3 regions of the Paenibacillus sp. FSL M7-1414 genome follow, and region 2 is predicted to be linked to each of the others. Evidence: a T-box and tRNA genes for the amino acid it is inferred to sense, from the RefSeq annotation. Region 2 holds a T-box; the other regions hold tRNA genes.
The links. The T-box of region 2 lies ahead of tyrS (tyrosine--tRNA ligase). A T-box ahead of a tRNA ligase gene usually reads a tRNA of that ligase, here a tRNA-Tyr.
Positions count from the first base shown of each region.

Region 1: it has a tRNA-Tyr gene. The T-box ahead of tyrS (tyrosine--tRNA ligase) is inferred to sense a tRNA for this amino acid. The anticodon was not compared.
Region 3: it has a tRNA-Tyr gene. The T-box ahead of tyrS (tyrosine--tRNA ligase) is inferred to sense a tRNA for this amino acid. The anticodon was not compared.

Region 1 is NZ_JBBOOS010000001.1:314,091-321,322, forward strand. Features, by position in the region: rRNA gene MHH92_RS01400 (23S ribosomal RNA) at 1-2,806, shown strand, start outside; rRNA gene rrf (5S ribosomal RNA) at 2,885-3,001, shown strand; tRNA gene MHH92_RS01410 (tRNA-Ile) at 3,040-3,113, shown strand; tRNA gene MHH92_RS01415 (tRNA-Ala) at 3,148-3,223, shown strand; tRNA gene MHH92_RS01420 (tRNA-Asn) at 3,225-3,300, shown strand; tRNA gene MHH92_RS01425 (tRNA-Glu) at 3,305-3,376, shown strand; tRNA gene MHH92_RS01430 (tRNA-Val) at 3,383-3,458, shown strand; tRNA gene MHH92_RS01435 (tRNA-Met) at 3,475-3,548, shown strand; tRNA gene MHH92_RS01440 (tRNA-Asp) at 3,575-3,652, shown strand; tRNA gene MHH92_RS01445 (tRNA-Phe) at 3,670-3,745, shown strand; tRNA gene MHH92_RS01450 (tRNA-Thr) at 3,766-3,841, shown strand; tRNA gene MHH92_RS01455 (tRNA-Tyr) at 3,851-3,936, shown strand; tRNA gene MHH92_RS01460 (tRNA-Lys) at 3,947-4,022, shown strand; tRNA gene MHH92_RS01465 (tRNA-Leu) at 4,029-4,109, shown strand; tRNA gene MHH92_RS01470 (tRNA-Gly) at 4,120-4,194, shown strand; tRNA gene MHH92_RS01475 (tRNA-Arg) at 4,202-4,278, shown strand; tRNA gene MHH92_RS01480 (tRNA-Leu) at 4,296-4,374, shown strand; tRNA gene MHH92_RS01485 (tRNA-Pro) at 4,382-4,455, shown strand; tRNA gene MHH92_RS01490 (tRNA-Gly) at 4,466-4,536, shown strand; gene iolD (3D-(3,5/4)-trihydroxycyclohexane-1,2-dione acylhydrolase (decyclizing)) at 4,913-6,778, shown strand; gene iolE (myo-inosose-2 dehydratase) at 6,832-7,232, shown strand, end outside.
Region 2 is NZ_JBBOOS010000001.1:4,067,727-4,074,958, forward strand. Features, by position in the region: gene MHH92_RS17625 (beta-class carbonic anhydrase) at 1-176, shown strand, start outside; gene MHH92_RS17630 (PadR family transcriptional regulator) at 350-916, shown strand; gene MHH92_RS17635 (hypothetical protein) at 1,015-1,512, shown strand; gene MHH92_RS17640 (YxcD family protein) at 1,518-1,796, shown strand; gene tyrS (tyrosine--tRNA ligase) at 1,953-3,215, opposite strand; T-box leader at 3,335-3,562, opposite strand; gene MHH92_RS17650 (DMP19 family protein) at 3,661-4,110, opposite strand; gene MHH92_RS17655 (Imm63 family immunity protein) at 4,131-4,574, opposite strand; gene MHH92_RS17660 (protein adenylyltransferase SelO) at 4,665-6,134, opposite strand; gene MHH92_RS17665 (nucleobase:cation symporter-2 family protein) at 6,450-7,232, opposite strand, start outside.
Region 3 is NZ_JBBOOS010000001.1:5,804,969-5,812,200, forward strand. Features, by position in the region: gene MHH92_RS25430 (helix-turn-helix domain-containing protein) at 1-1,962, shown strand, start outside; tRNA gene MHH92_RS25435 (tRNA-Asn) at 2,019-2,100, opposite strand; gene MHH92_RS25440 (class I SAM-dependent methyltransferase) at 2,464-3,327, opposite strand; tRNA gene MHH92_RS25445 (tRNA-Leu) at 3,511-3,589, opposite strand; tRNA gene MHH92_RS25450 (tRNA-Cys) at 3,596-3,669, opposite strand; tRNA gene MHH92_RS25455 (tRNA-Gly) at 3,676-3,750, opposite strand; tRNA gene MHH92_RS25460 (tRNA-Gln) at 3,755-3,829, opposite strand; tRNA gene MHH92_RS25465 (tRNA-His) at 3,852-3,924, opposite strand; tRNA gene MHH92_RS25470 (tRNA-Trp) at 3,954-4,027, opposite strand; tRNA gene MHH92_RS25475 (tRNA-Tyr) at 4,034-4,119, opposite strand; tRNA gene MHH92_RS25480 (tRNA-Thr) at 4,129-4,204, opposite strand; tRNA gene MHH92_RS25485 (tRNA-Phe) at 4,225-4,300, opposite strand; tRNA gene MHH92_RS25490 (tRNA-Asp) at 4,396-4,473, opposite strand; tRNA gene MHH92_RS25495 (tRNA-Met) at 4,501-4,574, opposite strand; tRNA gene MHH92_RS25500 (tRNA-Val) at 4,592-4,667, opposite strand; tRNA gene MHH92_RS25505 (tRNA-Glu) at 4,735-4,806, opposite strand; tRNA gene MHH92_RS25510 (tRNA-Ser) at 4,816-4,907, opposite strand; tRNA gene MHH92_RS25515 (tRNA-Asn) at 4,911-4,986, opposite strand; rRNA gene MHH92_RS25520 (23S ribosomal RNA) at 5,053-7,232, opposite strand, start outside.

The DNA of each region.
Region 1 (7,232 bases), 3.8 Mb from region 2:
GGGGAAACCCAGCTGGGGTAATTTCCAGTTACTCATAACTGAATACATAGGTTATGCAGAGGCATACCAGGGGAACTGAAACATCTAAGTACCCTGAGGAAGAGAAAACAATAGTGATTCCGTCAGTAGCGGCGAGCGAACGCGGAGAAGCCCAAACCAGAGAGCTTGCTCTTTGGGGTTGTGGGACGTCTCACATGGAGTTACAAAGGAACCGGTTAAGCGAAGAGGTCTGGAAAGGCCCGCCAAAGAAGGTAAAAGCCCTGTAGTTGAAAGTCTGTTCCCTCCGAGACGGATCCCGAGTAGTGCGGGGCACGTGAAACCCCGTATGAATCCGGCAGGACCATCTGCCAAGGCTAAATACTTCCTAGCGACCGATAGTGAAGCAGTACCGTGAGGGAAAGGTGAAAAGCACCCCGGAAGGGGAGTGAAATAGAACCTGAAACCGTGTGCTTACAAAAAGTCAGAGCCCGTTTTAGGGGTGATGGCGTGCCTTTTGTAGAATGAACCGGCGAGTTACGTTCCCGTGCAAGGTTAAGGTGAAGAGCCGGAGCCGCAGCGAAAGCGAGTCTGAATAGGGCGACTTAGTACGTGGACGTAGACCCGAAACCGGGTGATCTACCCCTGTCCAGGGTGAAGGTGCGGTAACACGCACTGGAGGCCCGAACCCACGCATGTTGAAAAATGCGGGGATGAGGTGGGGGTAGCGGAGAAATTCCAATCGAACTCGGAGATAGCTGGTTCTCCCCGAAATAGCTTTAGGGCTAGCCTCGGAAAACAGAGTCGTGGAGGTAGAGCACTGATTGGGTGCGGGGCCCGCAAGGGTTACCAAGCTCAGTCAAACTCCGAATGCCATAGACTTACTTCCGGGAGTCAGACAGTGAGTGCTAAGATCCATTGTCAAAAGGGAAACAGCCCAGACCATCAGCTAAGGTCCCCAAGTGTGTGTTAAGTGGGAAAGGATGTGGAGTTGCACAGACAACCAGGATGTTGGCTTAGAAGCAGCCATCATTTAAAGAGTGCGTAATAGCTCACTGGTCGAGTGACTCTGCGCCGAAAATGTAACGGGGCTAAACACACCACCGAAGCTATGGCTTGATGCTTTGCATCAGGGGTAGGGGAGCGTTGTATAAGGGTTGAAGGTGTACCGTAAGGAGCGCTGGACATTATACAAGTGAGAATGCCGGTATGAGTAACGAAAAGATCAGTGAGAATCTGATCCGCCGAAAGCCTAAGGGTTCCTGAGGAAGGCTCGTCCGCTCAGGGTAAGTCGGGACCTAAGGCGAGGCCGAAAGGCGTAGTCGAAGGACAACAGGTCGAAATTCCTGTACCACCGTAAGCCGTTATGAGCAATGGGGGGACGCAGTAGGGTAGTGACGCGGACTGATGGATGTCCGTCTAAGCAGTAAGGCTGATGTGTAGGCAAATCCGCACATTGTAAGGCTGAGCTGTGATGGGGAGCGAAAATTATAGTAGCGAAGGTCATGATCTCACACTGCCAAGAAAAGCCTCTAGCCAGGTGATGGTGCCCGTACCGCAAACCGACACAGGTAGGCGAGAAGAGTATTCTAAGGCGCGCGGAAGAACTCTCGTTAAGGAACTCGGCAAAATGACCCCGTAACTTCGGGAGAAGGGGTGCCCCGGTAGTGTGAATAGCACGAGGGGGCCGCAGTGAAAAGGCCCAAGCGACTGTTTAGCAAAAACACAGGTCTGTGCGAAGCCGTAAGGCGAAGTATACGGGCTGACGCCTGCCCGGTGCTGGAAGGTTAAGGGGAGTGGTTAGGAGCAATCCGAAGCTGTGAACCGAAGCCCCAGTAAACGGCGGCCGTAACTATAACGGTCCTAAGGTAGCGAAATTCCTTGTCAGGTAAATTCTGACCCGCACGAATGGCGTAACGACTTGGGCGCTGTCTCAACGAGAGATCCGGTGAAATTTTAATACCTGTGAAGATGCAGGTTACCCGCGACAAGACGGAAAGACCCCATGGAGCTTTACTGCAGCTTGATATTGAATTTGGGTACGATCTGTACAGGATAGGTGGGAGCCTTTGAAGCATGAGCGCCAGCTTGTGTGGAGGCAACGTTGGGATACCACCCTGATCGTATCTAGGTTCTAACCTGGTACCGTAATCCGGTGCGGGGACAGTGTCAGGTGGGCAGTTTGACTGGGGCGGTCGCCTCCTAAAGAGTAACGGAGGCGCCCAAAGGTTCCCTCAGAATGGTTGGAAATCATTCGAAGAGTGCAAAGGCATAAGGGAGCTTGACTGCGAGACCTACAAGTCGAGCAGGGACGAAAGTCGGGCTTAGTGATCCGGTGGTACCGCATGGAAGGGCCATCGCTCAACGGATAAAAGCTACCCTGGGGATAACAGGCTTATCTCCCCCAAGAGTCCACATCGACGGGGAGGTTTGGCACCTCGATGTCGGCTCATCGCATCCTGGGGCTGAAGTAGGTCCCAAGGGTTGGGCTGTTCGCCCATTAAAGCGGTACGCGAGCTGGGTTCAGAACGTCGTGAGACAGTTCGGTCCCTATCTGTCGTGGGCGTAGGAAATTTGAGAGGAGCTGTCCTTAGTACGAGAGGACCGGGATGGACGTACCGCTGGTGTACCAGTTGTTCCGCCAGGAGCACCGCTGGGTAGCTATGTACGGACGGGATAAACGCTGAAAGCATCTAAGCGTGAAGCCCCCCTCAAGATGAGATTTCCCAGTATGTAAGACCCCTTGAAGACGACGAGGTAGATAGGCTGGGGGTGGAAGTGCAGCAATGCATGGAGCTGACCAGTACTAATCGGTCGAGGGCTTATCCAATAGCAAGTGATAATTCGCATGTTTCGTTTCGAATCTAGTTTTCAGAGAACGATCTCTGAATGTAAGCTATGCTATGCGTTTGGTGGCGATGGCGGAGGGGTTCCACACGTACCCATCCCGAACACGACCGTTAAGCCCTCTAGCGCCGATGGTACTTGGACCGCAGGGTCCTGGGAGAGTAGGACGCCGCCAAGCGAAACCCCATTGGGGTATTTTTTTTCGAAAATTGATAAGGGCCCTTAGCTCAGTTGGTTAGAGCGCACCTCTGATAAGGGTGAGGCCGGTGGTTCGAGTCCACCAGGGCCCATAGCAAGACCACAACAAGAAATACACCAGAGTATGGGGCCATAGCTCAGCTGGGAGAGCGCCTGCCTTGCAAGCAGGAGGTCAGCGGTTCGATCCCGCTTGGCTCCACCATTCCCTGATAGCTCAGTTGGTAGAGCACTCGACTGTTAATCGAGTTGTCACAGGTTCGAGCCCTGTTCGGGGAGCCAGTAAGGCCCGTTGGTCAAGGGGTTAAGACACCTCCCTTTCACGGAGGTAACAGGGGTTCGAATCCCCTACGGGTCATAATATGGAGGCTTAGCTCAGCTGGGAGAGCATCTGCCTTACAAGCAGAGGGTCGGGGGTTCGATCCCCTCAGCCTCCACCATATAACTTTATAACGACGCGGGGTGGAGCAGCCCGGTAGCTCGTCGGGCTCATAACCCGAAGGCCGCAGGTTCAAATCCTGCCCCCGCAATTATACTTTCCTTGAGAAAGTGATCTGGAACCGTGGTGTAGTTGGCCTAACATGCCTGCCTGTCACGCAGGAGATCGCGGGTTCGAATCCCGTCGGTTCCGCCATTTTTTTAATGTAGTAAGGCTCGGTAGCTCAGTCGGTAGAGCAGAGGACTGAAAATCCTCGTGTCGGCGGTTCGATTCCGTCCCGAGCCACCATTTATAACACCATGTAATACGCCGGTGTAGCTCAACTGGTAGAGCAACTGACTTGTAATCAGTAGGTTGGGGGTTCAAGTCCTCTCGCCGGCACCATGTAATCCTGGAGGATTAGCGAAGCGGCCAAACGCATCAGACTGTAAATCTGCTCCCGTACGGGTTCGGTGGTTCGAATCCATCATCCTCCACCAGTTTTTCTATGAGTCATTAGCTCAGTTGGTAGAGCACCTGACTTTTAATCAGGGTGTCGAAGGTTCGAGCCCTTCATGACTCACCATTATATGCGCGTGTGGCGGAATTGGCAGACGCACTAGACTTAGGATCTAGCGTCTTTGACGTGGGGGTTCAAGTCCCTCCACGCGCATCCCTTATTTGCGGAAGTGGCTCAGCGGTAGAGCATCGCCTTGCCAAGGCGAGGGTCGCGGGTTCGATTCCCGTCTTCCGCTCCAATATTTTGCGCCCTTAGCTCAGCTGGATAGAGCGTTTGACTACGAATCAAAAGGCCGGGAGTTCGAATCTCTCAGGGCGCGCCATTATAACTTCATATTTTGCCGGCGTGGCGGAATGGCAGACGCGCTCGACTCAAAATCGAGTGGGAAACCGTGGAGGTTCGAGTCCTCTCGCCGGTATAGATAACGGGATGTAGCTCAGCTTGGTAGAGCACCTGGTTTGGGACCAGGGGGTCGCATGTTCAAATCGTGTCATCCCGATTGTTGTTATGCGGGTGTAGTTCAATGGTAGAACTTTAGCCTTCCAAGCTAATAGCGTGGGTTCGATTCCCATCACCCGCTTATATATTGCAAAAGAAAGAGACGGTACTCACCGTCTCTTTCTTTTTTTGCTTTCATAGGTATATGGGCGATTGTAGTATACGAAGGTCACGGATTATTTGGCTTTAGCATGTATCCCATCCTCACGATATTTTCCCCCTTTTTTAAGTCTGTTCTTAGTCATTGTGGAAGTGTTCAAATAGAGAAGGTCTAACACATGTTCGAACACAAGAATATTTTTTTTACCACATTTCATAAAAACGCTTACAAAAATAGCTTGCGTAAATCATTAACCTGTAATACCATATCAATTAAGCGCTTAACCTTCAGGGTAAGGCGCTTAAACTTAACGTAGATTAAGCGCTTAACCCGTAAAGGAAAGGACGGCGATCAATTCATGAAAACAATTCGACTAACGATGGCTCAGGCACTGCTTCGATACCTGGATCAGCAATATATCTCGGTTGACGGGGTGGAAACCAAGTTTGTGAAGGGAATCATCGGTATTTTTGGACATGGCAATGTAACAGGCATTGGAGAAGCGCTGGAGCGCAGTCCGGGAAGCCTGACGTATATGCAAGGCAAGAACGAACAAGGCATGGTGCATACGGCAGCGGCTTATGCCAAGCAGAAGAACCGTAGACAGATCTATGCATGTACAACATCCATTGGACCTGGTGCTTTGAATATGATTACAGCCGCAGCTACTGCAACGGTGAACCGGATTCCGGTTTTATTGCTTCCAGGAGATAACTTTGCTACACGGGAACCGGACCCAGTGCTTCAGCAGTTGGAAGTAAGCAGTGATTATACAATCTCAGCCACTGATCCATTCAAAGCCGTCAGCAAGTACTGGGATCGCATTGTTCGTCCCGAACAGCTGATGGTTGCTGTTACACAGGCGATGCGTGTGCTAACCGATCCAGCAGAGACGGGAGCAGTAACGCTCGCATTGCCGCAGGATGTGCAGGCAGAAGCGTACGATTACCCGGAATCTTTCTTTGCCCGCAAAGTACATTATCTGGATCGTCGCCCCCCGGTACAGGCAGCCATTGAACGGGCAATGGAACAGATTGCCCGTGGCAGAAAGCCGCTGCTCGTTGCAGGCGGCGGTGTGTTGTACTCTGAGGCGTCCGCCCAGCTAGTGGAATTCGCCGAGGCATTTGGTATTCCGATCGCCGAGACGCAGGCGGGCAAGAGCGCAGTCTCTTGGGACCACCCACTGAATGTGGGGGCCATCGGGGTTACCGGTTCTCTGGCAGCCAATAGGCTGGCGAGAGAAGCGGACGTTGTGATCGGCGTCGGTACACGGTTCTCGGATTTTACGACGGCATCCCGCTCTGCTTTTCAGCATCCGGAAGTGTCATTCATTAACATCAACCTGAACGGCATGGATGCCGCCAAGTTAGGCGGAGAAGCCATTCTGGCAGATGCACGCGAAGGATTGCAGGCTTTGCAGAAGGAATTGCAGCAAAGACGATATCGCAGTGCATATGGTGCATCTGAAATCGCTGATCTCCGCGCTGAGTGGAATGCAGAAGTGGATCGGCTGTATGCAGCTCAACATGAAGCAGGGCTGGCACAGACTACGGCAGTCGGCATCGTTAACCGGACCATTGATCCATCTTCCGTCATAGTGTGTGCGGCAGGCAGTCTGCCGGGTGATCTACATCGTCTGTGGCGTGCGTCTGAACCAAAGACATACCACATGGAGTATGGATTCTCCTGTATGGGGTACGAGGTAAGTGGAGCGTTCGGAGCAGCACTTGCCGAGCCGGATCGTGAAGTGTACGCGATGGTCGGTGATGGCAGTTATTTGATGCTGCATTCGGAGTTTGTGACTAGTTTGCAGGAACAGAAGAAGATGACCGTTCTATTATTCAACAACAATGGATTCCAATGTATTCATAATTTGCAGCGGGAACATGGTAGTGACGGGTTCGGCAATGAGTTCCGTTATCGGGAATCCGAGAGTGGACGACTGACCGGGGATTACATGCCAATGGACTTTGCAGCTCACGCCCGAAGCATGGGAGCCAAATCCTATAGAGCGGAAACGGCAGAACAGCTGGAACAAGCACTCCGAGATGCGAAGAACGAAACAGTAAGTACGTTGATTGAGATTCCGGTCGTGCCTGGAACCAACGCAGGTGGATACGAGTCATGGTGGAATGTGGGTGTACCTGAGGTATCTGCCGAAGAAAAGGTAGTTCATGCTCATCACACCATGAAAGCCAACCGTGCCAAAGCAAGACCGATTTAATCCGGTTTAATATAGTGAATCACAATGTTGAACGACAAAGGAGACGTGGGGCAATGAGCAAGCTGCCATTCCAGCTTGGGATTCATCCGATCAATTGGGTCGGTGAAGATGTGAAGGAGCATGGTGATGCGACAACGTGTGCACAGATTCTGGATGACATTCAGCGTCTTGGGCTGACAGGCACAGAGATGGGACGTAAGTATCCAACCGATCCCGCTATATTGCGTGAGGAATTGAGTAAAAGGAATATCAATCTGGTCTCCCAGTGGAAATCGGTACTGTTCTCCGATCCGGCGTATCGTCAGTCGGAGTTGGACGGTTATCGCAGACATGCGGAATTCCTGCAATCCATGGGCAGTAAGGTGATCAGTACGGCGGAGGTAGGCGGGTCACTTCATTTTGATCCAAGACGGACACCGAATGAAAAAGAAGTGCTTAGACTCAGCGAATCTGA
Region 2 (7,232 bases):
AAAAATGGTTGCGCGGGTTTGACAGCGTCGAAGAAGGGGTAAAACATACTGTGGAAGTGATCAAGAAGCATCCTTTACTTCCTCCCAATGTACCCGTCCACGGCATGGTTATCGATTCTGCCACAGGTGAGCTTAATCTTGTCGCTGAGGGGTATGGACAACAGGCATCTCTCTAAATGGTTTGGAGTGCGGACCTTATGGTTCGCACTTTTTTTGTCTAAATTAAGGCAGTTGTTCTGTCAGGTTGTCAAACCATACAGTTTCAGTGTACACTTTTTATGAAAGCGGTCAAAGAAAGTAAAAACGATTGTTCTCTCTGACCTAGCCCTAATATTAAGGAGACATGTGCATGAACATACTTTCCTACGGATTACTCGGGCTGCTTACCCGCGAGGAGTCATCGGGCTATGATCTGATGCTGAAAATCCAGCCTCATTGGCAGGCGAAACACAGCCAGATCTATCCACTCCTGTCCAAGATGGAAAACGATGAGTTATTGGCCTCCCGCTGGGTACAACAGTCTGACAAACCGGACAAGAAAATGTACGCAGTTACGGAAAAAGGCATTGAAAAGCTCTTGGAATGGATGATTACTCCTGTTACCGCACCGGTTACACGCGATGAATTTAATTTGCGTATTTTGTGTGTTGGCATAGCGGAAGACGGAAGCATGAGACGCATTCTTAACGAGCGTAAAAGCTGGTTTATGGAACGCATACGTTATTTCGAGGATCTGAAGTCACGTATACCTCAGGATAATCTTCGTGTAGGCAACCGAGATTTTGGAAGCTACATCCTGGTACAAAAAGGGTTAATGCACGCACAAACAGGCCTGGAATGGTGTCATTGGGTTACCCAATTACTTGATGGCCAAGCTGCAATTCAAGACCCAAGTCCAAGCGTTTCAGAAATTTAATAAAATTTGAAACGTTCCTGCAAGTTGACCGTATTACATGAGTAAGGCCCATTTTTGGGCGATTCAAACAAATTAATCGGGGGGTTACGATCTTTACAATGAAGAAAAAATTCGGAGTTAAACATCTAATGATGGTATTTATGGCCTTTACATTATTGTTCGCAACAGTGGGAGTAACGAATCCGGATTCTGCAGATGCAAGACGTGGTGGCGGATTTAAATCCGGTACGAAAAGTTATAGCAATACACCTAAGAAATCCGACAGCAATGTAAGCAAATCGAATACGAATAACAATTCCAGCAATGGAGCAGCTACAACGAACCGTGGCGGATTCTTCGGCGGTGGCGGCGGATTCATGAAAGGCATGATGCTTGGTGGTCTTGCTGGTATGATGTTTGGCGGATTGTTCGGTGGCATGGGCGCTCTGGGTAACATCCTTGGATTGCTCGTGAACGTTGCAGCAATTATGTTGATTGTTATGCTGGCTATGGCACTCTTCAGAGCCATCTCCAATCGTCGCAAACCTGCCGCGGATGGTCGTTATGACCGTCGCAATGATCGTGATGATGACCGTAACAGAAACGGACGGTACTAATCTCTATGGTTCTGAGCATGGATGAAATTGTGAATGCAATCTGTATTCATATGGCAGAACGTAAGGGTGTACGTCCAACCGATGTGAACGTAGAACTGAGCTGGGAAGAAGATACAGGTTATTCCGCTGAAGTTTGGATTCAAGGCCGCAGTCAATATCTGGTGGAGTCCAATATGATTGAAGCGATTCTTCGTTACCTGCACAGTGAATACAACATCAGGGCGTACCGTGAGAATGTACGACTTGATCTGGATGAAGAAATCACAGCGATCGTTAATCAATAAGATAGGTCACTCACTGGCCTGATATACGAAAGACCGCCTCCCCTCTGTCGCCTGACAGAGATGGAAGGCGGTCTTTTTGTTTCTGTATTTGTAGCTTTATTTGTGTGTCTATTGTAGTCTCTATACGTTTCTGTGTTACGTTCTAATACTCAGACACTACGCTTGGAGTTTAACCAGGCTGTAGTTCTTCTTACCTTTACGGATAATGATGAATTTACCGCCGATGGCATGCTCTGCCGACACTGTGAATTCAAGCTCTGTGATTTTCTCACCGTTCATGGAGATCGCGCCTTTAGTGACATCCTCACGCGCCTGGCGTTTGGATGGCTCCAACCCCAGATCTACGAGCCAGTCGACGATATTTTTCGCTTCGCCGTCCGTTTCGAATGTTGGCATTTCTTTGAAACCCTGCTCGATTTCATCTGCTGTCAGGGAACGGATATCACCACTGAACAGCGCCGCTGTAATACGCTTAGCCTGTTCGAGCATTTCTTCGCCGTGAACGAATTTTGTCATTTCTTCCGCGAGTGCTTTCTGTGCTTCACGTCTGTGCGGCTCTGTCTCTACCTTTTCAGCCAAAGCTTCGATTTGTTCTTTGCTGAGGAAAGTAAAGTATTTCAAGTATTTAATGACATCACGGTCATCTGTATTCGCCCAGAACTGGTAGAACTCAAATGGTGTTGTTTTGTTCGGGTCAAGCCAGATTGCGCCGCCAGCTGTTTTACCGAATTTCGTACCGTCGGATTTGAGCATGAGCGGAATGGTCAGACCATACGCCTTCGCTTCAGATCCTTCTTTTTTACGAATCAGATCAAGACCACTCGTGATATTCCCCCATTGATCCGAACCGCCGATTTGAAGCTGTACATCTTCGTTTTGGAACAGGTGCAGGTAGTCGAGTGATTGAAGGATCTGGTATGAAAACTCGGTAAACGAGATTCCGCCTTCCAGTCTGCTCGCAACTACATCCTTAGCCAGCATTGTGTTGAGGTTAAAGTTTTTGCCGTAGTCACGCAAGAATTCAATCACATTGATTTTGTGTGTCCAATCGTAGTTGTTCACCATGCGAACCTGATTATCACCGTCTGTTACGAACAACTTCTTCATCTGCGCTGTCAGTGCATCCACATTCTCCTGCACTTGCTCCATCGTTTGCAAAGAACGTTCTGCCTGCCGGCCACTTGGATCACCAATCGTACCTGTAGCTCCACCTATCAGAATGACTGGACGATGTCCTGCCAGTTGAAAACGTTTCAGCATCATGAATGGAATTAGATGTCCGATATGCATGCTGTCCCCCGTAGGGTCAACGCCGCAGTACAACGAGATCGATTTGGTTTCAGTCAACTCACGCAGTCCCTCTGCATCTGTCTGCTGGTTAATGGCGTCACGCCACTGTAGTTCATCAATAATATTCATCATGTGTATAACCCCTTTTCTATCCTCAAGATTCAGTCATGATCAACGTTAAATTACGAAATTACACGCTGGAACGGCTTTTTTGGACACAAAAAAATCGCCTCCTTGTCTTCATTAGACACAGGGACGATTATTATAACCGTGGTACCACCCAAATTGCATGGACAACACGTGACCTTAACACGTTATCCATACCACTTTTAGCAATATATCGTTTGCCCATCCGCTTGGCATTACCCAAGTACTCCAGAGTGTAATTCGCAGCCCTTGTATGTATCAGGTTCCATCAACCCCTGACTTTCTGTAACAGGGACAAAGCCGCTACTGCGCTCTATCAACGTGATTCATGTATTCAATTTATAGCAAGTATAGCCGAACGTTTCAGTCATTGCAAGACCAAGTATTAATCTTCGAACAGAACAACGGATGCATAGTTGAAACCAGATTATATGATCATCATGTTCAATTTTCCGTGATAATAACCATAGGCTTTCTCCGCGATCTGATCCTCATTGTTCCAAAACTGCTGATCCAGCGCATCTAACTGCTGCTCTTGTTCCTTTGACAGGAATTTAGGAATATCCCACAGTTCGGTAAGCCTTTCATCCTCTTTCAAGTGCTCAATACAGCCGTATGCTGACGTTATAATCTCCACGACTTGAGTCGCATCAATAATATGTAATGCCCGCAACGCGTAACGGTATACCTCTTCCCCCCAGTTACAGAAAAACTGTATAAAACCGCCATTAAAGACATCCGCCTCTAACAGCCATAGAGCAGCAATGTTCTGCTCGTTCGAAGTCAACGATGCCCAGTCCTGTTGAGATTCATTCTTTTTTTCGACAAATAACACAGCATAGTCATACCATACGTCATTAATATCTTGCTCGCTCATGTAACACACCTCACTTTTCTTTATGCCATGCCCTCTAACTCCTGACGTTTGCCCGTCTGATGCCAATGTAAATAAGGATTACCGATCTGCTGGAAGGCTTCCAGGACACCCCTGTTCAGGTCCTTCATCACTTCATTTGTATAGTTCAAATGCGTCTCTTTATTATCCACGCCATGTCTTTCCAACAACCCTACATGCGTCGCGGTGAAAATAATATCTTCCAGCAACCAATAGATGACTTCATCCGGCTGTTTCACCCGTTTCTCCAATGAGACGAGACCACGTTCGTATATTCGAACGATATACGTATCTTTTCTACTCTCTACATAAGGCACCCCATCCCATTTAAAGTTCTCAAACAAGCGGTTAACATAGTTCTGCATCTGTTCCCTAGGGAAAGATGTACGCTCTAAAAGCTGTATAAGGATGTCTGCCAATTGTTGTTTGCTTAACATGTTGGACATGAATGCACCTGCCTCTGTAAAGTAACGTCGATGACAGAATGAAAAATGAAAAAGCTGCCCAAGGCAGCCTCTTCATTCCATACTGTTCATTCAGGTTCCACAAAAAGTCTGATACGAAGTATTGCACTGTGCTGGCAGTTCGGCATATTCAGCCTGCTCAGGTGAGTGCGCGAACGGGTCTGAAAGAACTGCCAAAAGCTTCAGCATCACGCTAAGATCTCCGTGGTTCTCCGCTTGCTCAAGGGCTTCCTCGACCCGATGATTTCGGGGAATGACGGCTGGATTGCTTGTTCTCATCAACTGTCGAGAGACTTCCTTCTCCTCTTGCTGTCTGTCCAATCTTGCTTGCCACCGCTCATGCCATTCAGCAAATTCTGTCGTGCCAAACAAAGCTGTCCCTTCCAATGTATCAAAGGTCAAAGCCAGGAACGTATTGGTGTAATCTGCACTATGCTTCTCCATAAGTTCAAGAAGCTCCTTGATCAGCGCTTCATCTTCGGCCTCTTCATCCAACAAGCCCAGTTTGGCACGCATTCCCTTGAGCCAATGATGATGGTACAATTCAGAAAATTGTGCAATAGCATCCTGAGCGAGCTGCACGGCCTGTTCTTCATCTTCATGCAACAACGGCAGAAGCGTCTCGGCAAAGCGAGCCAAATTCCACCCGGCAATATACGGTTGATTGCCATAAGCATAGCGACCTTGCCTGTCAATGGAGCTGAATACGGTTGAAGGATTGTAAGCATCCATAAAGGCGCACGGACCATAATCGATGGTCTCACCACTGATTGCCATGTTATCTGTGTTCATCACGCCATGAATGAAACCAACACGCTGCCACTGGGCAATGAGAGCCGCCTGCCGCTTAATCACTTCCTGAAGGAGCAGAAGATAGCGATTCTCAGCTTGAGCAACATCAGGAAAATGTCGATGCAACGTATAATCAGCCAATGCCCGAAGATCTTCAATAGACCCCCATCTTGCTGCGTACTGAAAGGTTGCTACCCGGATATGACTGGAAGCCACCCGGGTTAAAATGGCACCCGGCCGCTCTGTTTCGCGGATAATGTTTTCTCCAGTTGATACCACAGCCAGACTACGTGTTGTTGGGATCCCCAGTGCATACATCGCTTCACTAATAATATACTCTCGCAACATGGGCCCAACAGCAGCACGTCCATCTCCTCCACGAGAGTACGGTGTTCTTCCTGAACCTTTCAGCTGGATATCCACTCGCTCGCCCTGTGGCGTAATCTGTTCACCCAGCAGCAAAGCACGTCCATCTCCAAGCATGTTAAAATTGCCAAATTGATGCCCTGCATAGGCCTGAGCCAAAGGCTCGGCTCCTTCAGGGATCGAATTACCTGCAAAAATTTGCGCTCCTTCATCACTGTCAAGAGACTCCACATCCAGTCCCAAGCTGGATGCAAGCAATCTATTGAAAATGATCAGCTTTGGTGATTCAACAGGCACTGCGCCCTGACTTGTAAAAAAGGGTTGCGGTAACTGCGCATAACTATTCTCCAAGTTCCACCCTTTGTTCAACGTTTCTTGTTGCATGGTGATCACAACTCCTTTTCTGCACCAGGGATATCCCTTGGTTATATTGTAGCCTTGTGAACCAATGCTCATTTATGTAGTCGCATGGAAATTCAATTCAAGAGGTTGTTGACTTAAACGAACATATTAAATGTTCTTGATGAAACTTTAGCATATTTGCATGCCTTTTGCATTCCTCATGAATCGTAAGCACCAAAAAATCCAAGAGGTTTCTTTGACAAGTGGGGTCATTCCCTTTCACTCCACTTCCCAGAAAACCGTCTTGGATCTATTCCACTTACTTACTACTAGATGACACGTCTGTTATTACAAGGATTACGTGTGTGCTTCTTGAGCCTGTACAGGCTGTATTGGCAAGTTCTCTTTTTTCAAAGCAAGGTTAAAGAAGACATTAAGCAGGATGGCTGACAGGCTTCCCGTAATAATACCATCGCTAACAATAATCCGAATACTTTGAGGAAGCTGGGCAAACAGATCGGGTACAGCAGTAACACCGAGCCCAAGTGAAACGGAGCAAGCCACGATCAATAGATTGGATTGTTTGCCAAAGTCGACGTTTGTCAGCATTTTGATCCCGGATGAGACAACCATTCCAAACAGGACAACAGTCGCTCCTCCGAGGACAGCACTTGGAATAATGGTTGCAAAAGCAGCTACCTTCGGAATGAGTCCCAGAAAGACTAGAATACCTCCAGCTGCAACAACAACATTGGTCGTTTTTACTTTGGAGAGCTGAACCAAACCAACATTCTGTGCAAATGTATTGTATGGAAAAGCATTAAAGATGCCGCCCAGAACAAACGCGAGACCTTCTGCGCGATATCCCCGTGCCAGATCATTTTCGTTGATCGGTTGATCACAAATTTTGCTCAAAGCCATAAATACACCTGTTGATTCGATGATAACCACCGTACCTACAATAATCATTGTAATAATGGGGCCGATTTCAAAGGTAGGCCATCCAAAGTAAAAGGGTTGAGGTAAATGGAACCAGGAGGCTTCCTGTACAGAGGCAAAATTCACTTTTCCCATGATGGCTGCGATGAGGGTCCCCACGATAATACCAAGGAGAACAGCCAGGGATTTTACAAAACCGCG
Region 3 (7,232 bases), 1.7 Mb from region 2:
TTGATATCGGATACGCTAACCTCTGGATGGCAGCTCTCCCCTTCATCGGTGTTCAGTAATGATGAGCGTTCACCAGGTACAGGCTGTATCTATCATATTGCCCTTGCGAGATCTATTCCGAATCTGAATACGTCTTCCGATGCTGCCCTGATTGCGGGAATCCCTGCATGCTCTTTGCAAAATACACTAGGAGAAGCCTCCTTAGGCAATGCTGCCTCAGGACTGATCATTTTGAATCGGGAACAACGTATCTTGGTGCATCCCGATCCTGTATACATTGGACAACCGTTGTCTGCCATTGGATTACAGGATCGGGATACGGAAGCCAACATAACCAAACTATCACCCATCACATTTTCAACAGGCTTTGAAAAACGGGAAGTTAAGATCGCCGATACACATTATTCCCTGACGTATAGCCCTTCTACCTTAAAGGGATGGACTTATGTGCTAATCTCACCTACCAATATTCTGACACAAGAATATATCGATATCGGATTACACACCTTGTATATCAGTATCTTCTTACTTTTACTTTCATTATTACTCGCCTGGCTCGGCTCCAAGCGAATGCATGTCCCGATTCGTAAACTTTTAACCCAACTTGGTGACAACCACCTGTCCAAAGAAGGAAACACGGTAGCTCAGCAATCACCACCATTTTCTGATGAGTTCGAACAGATCAGAGCAGGGGTCTCACAATTATCTGCCTCTCACTCCCAATTAGAGAACACACTTAATGTGCATCTATTGCAGATTCGCAATCATTTTATGATGAATCTGTTCCAGGGTAAGATCCCTGTTCATACTCTTCATGACGCCCTGAATGAATATGGCTACACGCATCAGGTTCGGGAATGGCAACAAATTGCTGTTATTACACTACAGGCCGATCTTGTTAATCATACAAAATATAGAGCTAGTGATCGTGATCTCTTATTATTCGCTATTCAAAATATATTGGAGGAAACGGTTGTGCATAACCAACAATTGCTTCCCATTGTGCTGGAACATACGGTAGTCACGGTGATTGGCACCGTGGAACAGGATCAGTTTATTTTTTCACAGCAGCTATATGTATTAACAGACCAGTTACAACAACAGATGGATAAGATTCTGGCTCTTCAAGTCAGTATAGGATTCAGCCAGTCGCACAGCTCTCTACATCACATCCCTCAAGCTTACACAGAAGCCTTGGAAGCACTGAGGCATCGGATGAAGCTGGGAACAGGCATTATTTTTCAATATGAGAACATAGATCATTACACTCCCACTTGGTCCATGACCTACCCGGAATCATTGGAATATTCGTTGATCCAAGCTATTCAAAGTGCGGATGAAGTCCAGGCCTCTGCTCTTCTGAAACAACTGCTTGAAGTAATCTTTGGTATGGAGGTTACACCCGAGGAGTATGAGGTGGCTCTTACGAGGTTGCTCACGCATATTTTGCAAATGACTCAGGAATCCGGCATACGACTCGGACAGATCTCCCAAGGTCGTGGTTCGATGTTTCATGAACTTCATAGTTTGCAGTACGCTGCTGAAGTTGAGGATTGGTTTAAATATCAAGTCTCCTTGCCCGTCATTCAGGTTTTTAAAGCGAGACAATATGCCCAGTATCAGCATATATCTGAGAAAATGATTGCCATGATTCATCAAGATTATGATAAGGATCTGACGCTTGAGGAATGTGCCTTGAAGCTTCACTACAATGCCAACTACTTAAGTAGTGTTTTCCGCAAAGAGACAGGCTGTGCATTTAGTGAATATCTGACCAAGTACCGATTTAACATCGCTAAAAAATGGCTGGACGAAAGTGATCTAACCGTTAAAGATATCGCAGCACGACTTCGGTACAACAATCCGCAAAACTTTATCCGGTCATTCCGTAAATGGGAAGGAATCACCCCCGGCCAGTATCGGGAGCGTAAGCAGAAAGCAGAAGTATCGAACAGAAATTAGACAAGGAGCACGATAGTAAGTCGTACTCCTTCGGCCAGCTCGGATACCTATCCGTATGGCTCCCCGAACAGGGATAGGGCTCGGACCTGTGACAACTCGATTAACCGTGGAGTGCTCTACCAACTGAAATATCAGGGAATATGCTTCAGAGATCATTCTCTGAAAACTAGGTCTGTGTTTTGTTTTGTTGTCTCGAACATCTCTAAATAAACGAGGGTCTGGTTCAAAGCGGTCGATGAATTAGTGGCTTCAAAAAAGAGGGAGCACATAACCTGCTCCCTTCACTTACAACTTTACTTCTGCAATCTTAACTTCATATGTTTCACACGTGTATCTTCTTGTTTTGCAGTATGATGCTTCCTAGTGTCATCTTAGACGTTAAACTACATTGTCTCAGTCTCAATTCCTGTTTATCATTACTCGTGCCAAGCTTATGCGATTTATTGCTTATCCTTAGTGCGAACTGTTTTCATATTTGGCTGTTCAAGTTGGATTAGAATTTTACCATCTTCCTCCACGTGAGAAGGTCACCGTACTATCCTTATACGTATCCCGAATGTACTTCTCAGCCAGTCTGAGAGAATCTTCATCCGATGGTAACTCATACGTATTAAGCCATTCTGGCAGCTGCTCGATAATCTCTTCCACCGGTACTTCAAATGAGTTAACTTCTCTCGTAATAATCATCGTATAAGAATACCCCCTCAAATACAGCAACTGTTGGATATACCCCATATCACCGGCCTTGTATGAAGAAGTTACCCCCAGTACATCCTTAAGTTCATCCATTAGTGTGTGTTCCTTCTGTCCCGCCATAGTACTTATATACACATACTTCCGGGCACAGTTGATCGCCTGCTCAATTGTTTCCCAATCCGACATCGCTGGACACATGGATGCAAATGCAAAGTCATATTTCTTCTCCCAGCCTTTATCCTTAATGGAGATTTCTTCATATCGTTCGTTTACGATTTCGATTTTGGATTCCAGAGCTGGAGGTATCGTCTCTTTCATAAGGGAGACAAGCAACTCAGAAGGCTCAACTGCCGTCACACTTGCCCCCTTTTTCGCAAAAGGAATGGTAAATATGCCTGAAGCGGCTCCAATGTCCAAAATGGATAACCCTGCGAATTCCACACCCTGGTTTTCAATCCAGCCCATAATGCGTTCAGAACGCTGCTTTCCTTCTTCGGTGAACGACTGTGCATGATAATCCCTGGCCCATCGCTCAAAAGCTTCTTCTATATTAAAGGGGGCGCTTTTCTTCTTATATTTTGAACTTCTCGGACGATTCTTCCATGCCTCTTCCCATACAGAAAGATCAAATAACAGATCGGTATCCGACACATTTTTTCCATTAGTCACTCTACTTCACTCCTCCATATTAAAGACTTTACTTATCTACAATATACTCAATATAATCATACGTCAATCTTTAGTAACGTCCATCTTCTCTTACTCTAGATTTTCTTACTGCATATAAATCGTTTCATATAAAATAAAAATAGCCCTACACATTGCATAAGCAACATGTAGGGCTATTCAATATACCGGCGAGAGGACTCGAACCTCCACGGTTTCCCACTCGATTTTGAGTCGAGCGCGTCTGCCATTCCGCCACGCCGGCATATGCTGGAGGCGCCACCCAGATTCGAACTGGGGATAAAGCTTTTGCAGAGCTGTGCCTTACCACTTGGCTATGGCGCCATATTTTGGAGCGGACGACGGGAATCGAACCCGCGACCCTCGCCTTGGCAAGGCGATGCTCTACCGCTGAGCCACGTCCGCATAATGGCTGGGGATATAGGATTTGAACCTATGCATGACGGAGTCAAAGTCCGTTGCCTTACCGCTTGGCTAATCCCCAATAAAAAATGAAAAAACAAAGGGGCGATCGAGGGGAATTGAACCCCCGAATGCCGGATCCACAAACCGGTGCGTTAACCACTTCGCCACGACCGCCATAAAAGGTTAATTTCTAAAAAGTTAATTGGCAGGGGCAGCAGGAATTGAACCCACACCAACGGTTTTGGAGACCGTTGTTCTACCTTTAAACTATGCCCCTAAAAACTGGTGGAGGATGATGGATTCGAACCACCGAACCCGTACGGGAGCAGATTTACAGTCTGATGCGTTTGGCCACTTCGCTAATCCTCCAGGATTACATGGTGCCGGCGAGAGGACTTGAACCCCCAACCTACTGATTACAAGTCAGTTGCTCTACCAGTTGAGCTACACCGGCATATTAAATTGTTTTATAAATGGTGGCTCGGGACGGAATCGAACCGCCGACACGAGGATTTTCAGTCCTCTGCTCTACCGACTGAGCTACCGAGCCACAATAAAGTCTAATCTTAATTCCTTACACTTTATATAGGGCATCAGTGCCATACAGCAGATGTAGTGAACAGTTTGCCTCATGTAAAGATTAAATGGCGGAACCGACGGGATTCGAACCCGCGATCTCCTGCGTGACAGGCAGGCATGTTAGGCCAACTACACCACGGTTCCAGATCACTTTCTCAAAGGAAAGTATAATTGCGGGGGCAGGATTTGAACCTGCGGCCTTCGGGTTATGAGCCCGACGAGCTACCGGGCTGCTCCACCCCGCGTCGTTATAAAGTTTATATGGTGGAGGCTGAGGGGATCGAACCCCCGACCCTCTGCTTGTAAGGCAGATGCTCTCCCAGCTGAGCTAAGCCTCCGAACAACACATTTATGATCATATCATATTCTTGTTGTAAAAATCAACTTCTTTTTTTGAAGTTATTATGACCCGTAGGGGATTCGAACCCCTGTTACCTCCGTGAAAGGGAGGTGTCTTAACCCCTTGACCAACGGGCCTTAATATTATGGCGGAGAGAGAGGGATTCGAACCCTCGAGACGCTTGTGACGCCTACACGATTTCCAATCGTGCTCCTTCGGCCAGCTCGGACACCTCTCCATATGGCTCCCCGAACAGGGCTCGAACCTGTGACAACTCGATTAACAGTCGAGTGCTCTACCAACTGAGCTATCAGGGAATATGCTTCAGAGATCGTTCTCTGAAAACTAGATTCGAAACGAAACACGCGAATTACAACTTGCTATTGGATAAGCCCTCGACCGATTAGTACTGGTCAGCTCCATGCATTGCTGCACTTCCACCCCCAGCCTATCTACCTCGTCGTCTTCAAGGGGTCTTACATACTGGGAAATCTCATCTTGAGGGGGGCTTCACGCTTAGATGCTTTCAGCGTTTATCCCGTCCGTACATAGCTACCCAGCGGTGCTCCTGGCGGAACAACTGGTACACCAGCGGTACGTCCATCCCGGTCCTCTCGTACTAAGGACAGCTCCTCTCAAATTTCCTACGCCCACGACAGATAGGGACCGAACTGTCTCACGACGTTCTGAACCCAGCTCGCGTACCGCTTTAATGGGCGAACAGCCCAACCCTTGGGACCTACTTCAGCCCCAGGATGCGATGAGCCGACATCGAGGTGCCAAACCTCCCCGTCGATGTGGACTCTTGGGGGAGATAAGCCTGTTATCCCCAGGGTAGCTTTTATCCGTTGAGCGATGGCCCTTCCATGCGGTACCACCGGATCACTAAGCCCGACTTTCGTCCCTGCTCGACTTGTAGGTCTCGCAGTCAAGCTCCCTTATGCCTTTGCACTCTTCGAATGATTTCCAACCATTCTGAGGGAACCTTTGGGCGCCTCCGTTACTCTTTAGGAGGCGACCGCCCCAGTCAAACTGCCCACCTGACACTGTCCCCGCACCGGATTACGGTACCAGGTTAGAACCTAGATACGATCAGGGTGGTATCCCAACGTTGCCTCCATGCAAGCTGGCGCTCACACTTCAAAGGCTCCCACCTATCCTGTACAGATCGTACCCAAATTCAATATCAAGCTGCAGTAAAGCTCCATGGGGTCTTTCCGTCTTGTCGCGGGTAACCTGCATCTTCACAGGTATTAAAATTTCACCGGATCTCTCGTTGAGACAGCGCCCAAGTCGTTACGCCATTCGTGCGGGTCAGAATTTACCTGACAAGGAATTTCGCTACCTTAGGACCGTTATAGTTACGGCCGCCGTTTACTGGGGCTTCGGTTCACAGCTTCGGATTGCTCCTAACCACTCCCCTTAACCTTCCAGCACCGGGCAGGCGTCAGCCCGTATACTTCGCCTTACGGCTTCGCACAGACCTGTGTTTTTGCTAAACAGTCGCTTGGGCCTTTTCACTGCGGCCCCCTCGTGCTATTCACACTACCGGGGCACCCCTTCTCCCGAAGTTACGGGGTCATTTTGCCGAGTTCCTTAACGAGAGTTCTTCCGCGCGCCTTAGAATACTCTTCTCGCCTACCTGTGTCGGTTTGCGGTACGGGCACCATCACCTGGCTAGAGGCTTTTCTTGGCAGTGTGAGATCATGACCTTCGCTACTATAATTTTCGCTCCCCATCACAGCTCAGCCTTACAATGTGCGGATTTGCCTACACATCAGCCTTACTGCTTAGACGGACATCCATCAGTCCGCGTCACTACCCTACTGCGTCCCCCCATTGCTCATAACGGCTTACGGTGGTACAGGAATTTCGACCTGTTGTCCTTCGACTACGCCTTTCGGCCTCGCCTTAGGTCCCGACTTACCCTGAGCGGACGAGCCTTCCTCAGGAACCCTTAGGCTTTCGGCGGATCAGATTCTCACTGATCTTTTCGTTACTCATACCGGCATTCTCACTTGTATAATGTCCAGCGCTCCTTACGGTACACCTTCAACCCTTATACAACGCTCCCCTACCCCTGATGCAAAGCATCAAGCCATAGCTTCGGTGGTGTGTTTAGCCCCGTTACATTTTCGGCGCAGAGTCACTCGACCAGTGAGCTATTACGCACTCTTTCAATGGTGGCTGCTTCTAAGCCAACATCCTGGTTGTCTGTGCAACTCCACATCCTTTCCCACTTAACACACACTTGGGGACCTTAGCTGATGGTCTGGGCTGTTTCCCTTTTGACAATGGATCTTAGCACTCACTGTCTGACTCCCGGAAGTAAGTCTATGGCATTCGGAGTTTGACTGAGCTTGGTAACCCTTGCGGGCCCCGCACCCAATCAGTGCTCTACCTCCACGACTCTGTTTTCCGAGGCTAGCCCTAAAGCTATTTCGGGGAGAACCAGCTATCTCCGAGTTCGATTGGAATTTCTCCGCTACCCCCACCTCATCCCCGCATTTTTCAACATGCGTGGGTTCGGGCCTCCAGTGCGTGTTACCGCACCTTCACCCTG